2 regions of the Thermoanaerobacterium thermosulfurigenes genome follow, and region 1 is predicted to be linked to the other one. Evidence: riboswitches for the same ligand, from Rfam matches in the RefSeq annotation. Region 1 holds a riboswitch; the other holds the start of a gene.

What was found. Region 1 has a riboswitch for thiamine pyrophosphate ahead of thiD (bifunctional hydroxymethylpyrimidine kinase/phosphomethylpyrimidine kinase). Riboswitches for the same ligand answer to the same signal wherever they lie in the genome.
Region 2: another riboswitch for thiamine pyrophosphate. It lies ahead of thiT (energy-coupled thiamine transporter ThiT); the one in region 1 lies ahead of thiD (bifunctional hydroxymethylpyrimidine kinase/phosphomethylpyrimidine kinase).

What each region holds. Positions count from the first base shown of each region.
Region 1 covers NZ_JBPODR010000001.1:112,304-116,547, forward strand. Annotated here, with positions in the region: gene thiE (thiamine phosphate synthase) at 1-117, opposite strand, end outside; gene thiM (hydroxyethylthiazole kinase) at 120-920, opposite strand; gene cytX (putative hydroxymethylpyrimidine transporter CytX) at 913-2,094, opposite strand; gene thiD (bifunctional hydroxymethylpyrimidine kinase/phosphomethylpyrimidine kinase) at 2,084-2,893, opposite strand; TPP riboswitch at 2,960-3,074, opposite strand; gene HNR52_RS00595 (ABC transporter ATP-binding protein) at 3,124-4,244, opposite strand, start outside.
Region 2 covers NZ_JBPODR010000015.1:44,230-48,473, reverse strand. Annotated here, with positions in the region: gene HNR52_RS07540 (MGDG synthase family glycosyltransferase) at 1-637, opposite strand, end outside; gene thiT (energy-coupled thiamine transporter ThiT) at 839-1,477, opposite strand; TPP riboswitch at 1,535-1,633, opposite strand; gene HNR52_RS07530 (methylated-DNA--[protein]-cysteine S-methyltransferase) at 1,670-2,137, opposite strand; gene HNR52_RS07525 (hypothetical protein) at 2,162-2,407, opposite strand; gene HNR52_RS07520 (aldo/keto reductase) at 2,561-3,700, opposite strand; gene ltaE (low-specificity L-threonine aldolase) at 3,850-4,244, shown strand, end outside.

The DNA.
Region 1 (4,244 bases):
CTGTAGCATAGTAACACCGTTTTGCAATGATTCTTCTACAGCATCGTAAAAATCTCTACCAGCCTTCAAAAGGTTTCTGTCAGTGACCAAATAAAGAGATACATCAAAATCTTTCATGCTTACGCCTCCAATACTTCAATATCAGCGTATTTCCTTATAATGTCGGAGTTTATAAGGTACAGATTGTCTATAAATTTTGCCCTAAATGTCCCAGGCAAATTGCACTCTTTTTCCGCCAATTCTCCAGCTATATTCATAATAAGAAGGGCAGCCAATGACGATATCACTTTGTCATCGCCGCATGCAGACGTAGCCGCCATTATTGCACCTAAAGTACAGCCCGCACCTGTTATCTTTGCAAATAAATGTGTACCATTTTTAACTTTTACTACTCTTTTCCCATCGCTTATATAGTCTTCTTTACCTGTTGCAACGACAACCGTATTTGTTAACTTTGCAAGTTTTACACAAGCTTCAATATTTCCAGTATCATCAAGAGAATCTACACCTTTCACATTTGCACTTTCACCTGATAAAGCCTTTATTTCTCCGCCGTTTCCTTTGATAATGCTTATATCGCTTATTTTCAAAAGCATGTTTACAAAGTCAACTCTGCTTTTTATAGCAGCACATCCTACAGGGTCTAAGACGACTGGTTTTTTGTGGTCTTTTGCTGATATTACAGAATTGATTATTGTCTCTTTAGTTTCATTATTGATAGTACCTATATTTACGTACAAAGCATTTGAAATTGCTGTAAAATCGTACGCTTCGTCCGGTGACATAACCATTGCAGGAGATGCCCCTATACTTAGTAGTGCATTGGCATTATCGTTTATTACGACGTAGTTTGTTATAGCGTGGACAAGCGGCACTTCTTCTTTTAATCTTTCTAAAACCTTTATTGCTTCTTCAACCATAAATTTTCTCCTCTCTCTTATTTAAAGATTTCATAATTGGATAGATTACAGCAGTTAAAATAATCGTACCTATTGTGGGCGTTATAAACCATTTTGATAGATTTGTGCCAAAATATGTAAGATAATTGTAGAATATCGTACCCACCGCAAAAGAAATCGTGGCAGGCACATTTAAGAAGCTATGGCTTTTGCTTTTCATCAAAAAGAAATCTTCAAATACAACCGTATATGCTGGAATAAATACACTTCCTATGGCGTATAAAAAGTTTTGGTAATTATCCATTGGGAACAAATATGCGGCAATAAGCCCCACAATGGAATATATAATAAGCAGACTTTTTCTGCTTAATTTAGCTTTGACAATAGAAAGGGTTGAAATAGCAGCAGAATACACATCCATAAAAGTCGTAGTAACCGTCGACAAAAGTATAATGAGAAGCGGTACAATTCCCGTTTTTATTGACGCAAAATACGAGATTATATCCTTTCCGCCTGTTTTTAAAGCCACATAAAGTCCTATAAAATACATGAAGCAGCTTGCTATGAAATATCCTGCAAATGTATATATAAAGCTGGACTTCCCATCTTTAGCATTTATAGTGTAATCCCCTACCAGCGGAAGCCATGATACAGGCATAGCAACGGCAAGCTCAACAGCACCGCTGAAACTCATGTCTCCCGTTACTGACGCTATTTTCCCGCCTTTTAAATACAATACAACAAATATAGTCAATATAAATAAAAGTACAACAGCAATATCGTTTATCCAATAAGCTTCATTGTCAAAGAATAATGTCCACAATAAAACAGATATGCCAACGACAAAAATTCCAATAGCAGTAGACATGCCTATGGCACCGTTGAAAGCCTTTGCAGACTGTATTATCATTACAGCCGTCCAGCCAACCAATTGAAGCACATTTAAAAGCCCTATAAATACCATGCCTCTCTCGCCCAATACACCTTTCGTGGACTCTATTGCAGGCTTCTTAACTCTAAAGGACATAAGCCCTCCTAAAGCAAAAAACAGAGTACCAATTATATGACCTAACAATATGCTTAAAATTCCTTTAGTTAAGCCTAATGGTGCAAAGTATGAACCAGTAAAAACCTCTGCAATGGATATGGCCGCACCTGCCCATATCAAAAAAAGCGTCGAATTTTTAATCTTCATAGTCAATACCTGCTTTCTTATAAAGATCTACTAAATGTCCTACAGGTCCTACACCTTTACCTATCTCAAGAGAATTTTTAATAGCCTCTGTTATGTAACTTTTTGCGTTTATTACTGCATCTTTCAAGCTAAATCCTCTACCAAGGTACGAAGCTATTGCAGATGAGTAAGTGCATCCTGTCCCATGTGTATTTTTGGTGTCGATCCTCTCCTGCGGCAAAAGTAAAAATTCACTTCCATCGTAAAATACATCAGTAGCATTTTCTACAGAATGACCACCTTTTACAACGACAGCTTTTACACCCATATCGATGATTTTTTTAGCAGCCTCTTTCATGTCTTCAATTCCCTCAATATTCATTCCCGTAAGTTCACATGCCTCCGGTATATTTGGAGTAATGATATCTGCCATAGGCAAAAGTTTTGTCTTCAATGCATCTATGGCGTCTTCTTTTAGAAGGTAATATCCGCTTTTTGATATCATGACAGGGTCTAACACGACGTTTTTTGGATTCCATATTTTAAGTGATGATGCAATAGCGTCAATGATTTCTCCACTTGACACCATGCCTATTTTCACAGCATCAACTTCTGTATCCTCAAATACACAGTCAATCTGCTTTTTGATGATATCTGCATCCATCTCCCTCACGTCAAAAACTCCTACTGTATTCTGCGCAGTAACTGCCGTTATGACGCACATGCCGTATACGCCAAGTGCGCAAAACGTCTTTAAATCTGCCTCTATGCCAGCTCCACCAATGCTGTCAGAGCCTGCAATTGTAAGTAACTTTCTCACATCGATTCCTCCTTTTTTGTATGCCTTAAGGAAATACGAAACAAAAAAGTGTGCTGGATAAGCACACTTAAATCCCAATGTACTCCCTACGCCGGCATTATCCAGATCAGGTTATGGGTCATAGCAGAAATAGCTGCTAACTCTCAGCCGGGCTATCACCCCAGCTCCCCAGACGAAATATTAACTTTTATTTAATTTTAACACAAATTGTTTGACTTGTACAGGATATTTCACTCTATCGTCAAATTTTCTTTTTGGTAGTTGTACAAATTATAGTACACGCCCTTCCTATTCATAAACTCCTCATGTGTACCTTCCTCTTCTATTCCATTTTCAGTAAGTACGATTATACGCTTGGCATTTCTTATAGTTCCTAACCTGTGGGCGATTATGAGGGTAGTCCTGTTTTTCGATAAATTTTCAATAGACTGCTGGATAATCGATTCACTTTTGTTATCAAGTGATGATGTCGCTTCATCAAGTATAAGTATCGGAGGATTTTTTAAAAACATCCTTGCAATAGATATTCTCTGCTTTTGTCCCCCAGACAATTTTACGCCTCTTTCGCCAATATACGTATCGTAGCCATCTTTTAGCTCCATTATGAAGTCATGTGCGTTTGCAGCTTTGGCCGCATTGATTATTTCTTCGTCAGTAGCATCTAATTTACCGTATGCAATGTTTTCTTTTATTGTACCCGAAAACAAAAATACATCCTGCTGAACAATGCCTATATTTTCTCTAAGCGATGATATCTTCACATCTCTTATATCTATACCGTCAATTTTTATGGAGCCTGCATCTATCTCATAAAACCTCGGTATAAGGCTTAAAAGTGTGGTCTTGCCTGCACCTGACGGTCCTACTATTGCCACTGTCTCTCCATGTTTTATCTTAAGATTGATTCCTGACAGTACTTCTCTTTTATTGTCGTAGCTGAATGTGACATTGTCAAACTCAATATCGCCTTTCACGTCTTTTAACTCTATCGCACCTTTTTTATCTGCTATCTCTGACTCTGTATCCATAAGCTCTACAAACCGCCTAAAGCCAGCCATACCCTGCTGGTACTGCTCTATAAACCGCAAAAGAACAGTCAAAGGTTGCAAAAACTGGCTAATGTATATTATATATGCCACCAAGTCACCTGTATTTATGAGGCCTTTCGATATAAAGTAGCCACCTGCTGCAAGAGTTATCACAACTGATATATTAGAAAGGAAATTTACACTAGAATCGAATATACCAATATGCTTAACTGCTTTTGACCTGGCACTTTTGTACATGGAGCTTTTATTATCGAATTTTAGTTTCTCAAATTTTTCCCTTACAAATGATTTGACGACTCTTA
Region 2 (4,244 bases), on a different contig from region 1:
GTCCAAGTCCACCGCCCATCACCATCACCAATGGTCTATCTAATTGAAAACCCAATTTTTCTCTCATCTCATTTTTATCTTTTTTGACGTAAAATTCTTCATCAATAGGTATGCCAGTCACATTTATTTTGTCATCGGAAACACCCATCAAATTCATCTGACTTTTCATCTCTCGAGATCCAACAAAATACCCATCTATCTGGTGATGTATCCAATAGGCATGGACATCGTAATCAGTCAATATGGCAAATATCGGAATGTTGAGATCTCTTTTTATATGTGACAGAATAGAGCAAGAAAACGGATGGGTGCATATTACTGCGTTAGGCTTTAAATTTAACACGTAATCTTTTATAAATGTATAAACAGACATGCCTACCAGCTTATTTATACGCCTTTCTATCTTGTCCCTTTCCATCTCATAAAGATACCCCCATAATTCAGGTGTCAATTTTAGCGTCTTTAAGTAAATTCTCGTTGTCAAGTAAGACAGGCTGGGAAACTTCTCCCCAAGTGGATTTTCCACGAAGGCTTCAACGCCATCTCTTTTTTCGAAGGCTTTTTTTAAAGCCATCGCCGTTCTTTTATGTCCAGTTCCTATATCTTCATAAAGTATTAAAATCTTTATTTTATCCATCAAAAAGACCCTCACAATCACTATATTGATTATGGCATTTAAACATTAAATTTAAATTAAATTTGTATTAAAAATGCGTTAAAATCTATCCATCAATATAGTTTATTTTTATTTGCTATCTAATATTATACCATCAAAATCAATTTATTGTATAAAATTTATAAAAACCCTCTTCCGTTAAAAAGAGGGTTTTTATAAATTTTACGCTAATGCTTTTTTCTTTATCATCTCAATTGCATTTCTAACTTGCGGAATAATAGAAACCACAAAACAAATCAAGACCTCCACACCTACTAATATACCATTAACAAGAAGCGAATAGACAATAGGATTCATACCTTTTGGTGCATAGCTGGCAAAGAAGAAGACACCTGATAGAAAATGTGAAAAAAACCTGCCAAAACCACCAACTAAGATTCCCAGACTTAAATTCTTTTTAAAGAATCCTGCAAGTCCTAAGGCACCAAACGCCAATGGATAATCTAATAGAAGCTGTATCCAATGCACAACATAAGGGTCTTGTATTAGCTGAAGTATTCCATAGGCCATTCCCACCGCTATGCCTGGACCTGCACCGTAATAGTATGCAAAGACAAACAGCGGAAGCATACTGGCTGGCGTTATAGAACCACCTTGAGGCCAATGATAAAACCTTATATACGATAAGACAAATGATATAGCTATTGCCAATCCACCGTACACAAGCATCTTTGCGTTAAATTTCACGCTGTTTCTTAAAATGTAAAACAAAAAGGCAGCGAATAGAATCGCAATTATGATGGAAAGTGTGGCAGGCTTTATTTTTGTAAAGTCGGAAAAAATGCTTACAATGTAGGACATAAAAATAACCTCCTTTTGAGGCTATGTACCGCTTAAAACAAAAAAACCGCACACCGATGCGGTCTTTTGCCGCATTCCCTTCGTAGGTATTAACCTAATCAGGTTCTAGGGGTTTGGCATCTGCCATCTCAGCTAAAAGCACCCCCAGCGGACATAGTCTATTGATTAATTTATTATCTAATTATAATAAAATTACTTTTTAAATGCAATACCTTCATGTTGAAGCAGTAATGACTTGACATTAAGTCCTCCTGCAAAGCCTTTCAGTGTCATATCTGAACCGATGACCCTATGACATGGTATGATAATCGGAATAGGATTTTTATTGAGGGCATTTCCTACAGCTCTTGATGCATTTGGCTTACCTATTCTTCTTGCGATTTCACCGTATGTAGCGTAAAAGCCATACGGTATCTTCATAAGCTCTCGCCAAACAGATTTTTGAAAGTCTGTCCCTTCTAAATCTAACTTTACGCTAAATTCTTTCAAGTGACCCTCAAAGTACAATTTAAGCTGTTCTTTGCAATCAGCTATAAATGAATTCGTACTCCTTAAACATTGTAAATGTTCTTCATTAGGAAAATCTATCCTCGTTATGCCATCTTCGCTTGAATATATTCTTAGCGTTCCAATCGGTGTATCTAAGTCATCCCATACCACATTATCACATCCTGATGCATTTTGCTATTTAACAACTACTTCTTCGACTTCATCTTCAATTTCAAAATCTTCATTAGATTCATAAGAAGATTCACTTGATTCTGATTTGCCTGAAGTTGCTATTTTTGCTAAACTTTTTTCTATTGAATCAATCTTTTTCATTTTTTTCAATGTATAAACTATGTAAAATACCAAAAAGATAACTGATACAATCGGTGTAGCTAAAGCCACAAAATACTGCAGAAATAGCATAAATCCACTTTGAACCATTCTTGACACTCCCTTCTAAATAAGATATTCACTATTTATTATTTCACAAGTAAACTATCAAAGCAAGTATTATAAAAAATATTATACATAGTTTTTTCTACTAAAAGTAAAGCCATATTGGTGAAACTTAAGTTTCATCAATATGGCTTATTTTTAAACAGCATCTTTAAAATATCTTCTTACATCCTTTAGATAATCAATTATTGTCAAGTGTTGAGGGCATTTTGTCTCGCACTCTCCGCATTCTATGCAAGAACTTGCTTTACCTTCATTTAAGTTATTATAATTTCTAAGTGCTTCATCATAATTGTTGTACATGTGGGCTTCATTGTATACGGCAAAATTCTTAGGTATATTCACACCATTTGGACATGGCATACAGTAGTTACAAGCAGTACATCCTACAGGCGAAAGCCTTTCATAAGTTTCTCTGACTTTATCTACAAGTTTTACCTCGTCCTCGGTTAAACCATTTGCTTTTGATCTTGAGGCACTTTCTATATTTTGTTTCACTTGTTCCATCGTGCTCATTCCACTTAATACAAGGGAAACTTCAGGATGATTCCACACCCACTGCAAAGCCCATTCTGCAGGTGTCCTTTTTACACTTGCACTGTTCCAAAGCTCTTTGATAGCCTCTGGCGGATCTCCAGCAAGCTTGCCACCTCTTATTGGTTCCATTACAATAACGGCTAATCCCTTTGACGCAGCATACTTAAGCCCTTTTAAGCCCGCTTGATTGTTTATATCCATGTAGTTGTACTGTATCTGACAAAAATCCCATTTATCGTAATCATCGATTATGCCTTTAAAAACATTGTATTCGTCATGGAAAGAAAAACCTATGAATTTGACTTTGCCTTCTTTCTTGACCTTTTCCATCCAGCTAAACACATCAAGTCTTTTGTACTTCTCCCATCTCTCTTTATCCAATGCGTGTAGAAGGTAAAAATCTATGTAGTCAACGTCCAGTTTTTTTAGTTGTTCATTCAGGTATTTATCCATATCTTCTTTTTCATTAACAAGCCATGACGGAAGTTTTGTAGCTAAATACGTCTTTTCCCTGTATCCGTCTTTTAAAGCTTTGCCTACCACAATCTCACTTTGCCCATTGTGGTACGGATATGCAGTATCAACGTAGTTAACGCCATTATCTATAGCATATCTTATCATCTTTATAGCTTCTTCTTCATCGATCTTGCTGTTGTCTCCGCCTATTGTAGGCAATCTCATTGCGCCAAAACCCAATGCTGAAACCTTAACACCTGTATTGCCAAATTCTCTATACTGCATACAACCCCTCCGTATCTTAAAATTTAAATTTCTTATTTGATTATAACACCATTGCTTTAAATAACAAAATTCCCGTAATCGCATCTATTGCTTTAGCTTTTCAACAATGTTAATCTTAAATTAAGCTAATAGATAGGAGGTAATTGCATATGGAATACATCGATTTAAGAAGCGACACAGTCACGTTGCCAACTCAGGAAATGAGAGATGCCATGTACAAAGCTTTAGTAGGCGACGATGTTTATGGTGAAGATCCCACTGTAAAGAAGCTTGAAGAAATGGCAGCAGATATTATGGGAAAAGAAGATGCAATGTTTGTGACAAGCGGGACACAAGGAAACCAAGTATCTGTCATGACACATACACATCACGGCAACGAAATAATACTGGAAGAAAAATGCCATATAATTACGTATGAAGTCGGTGGAATAGGATATCTATCAGGGGTGCAAGCTAAAACTATACGAGGAATAAATGGTATTATGGACCCGAAAGATGTTCTAAACTCCATCAGGACAGATGACATCCATTTTCCAAAGACAAG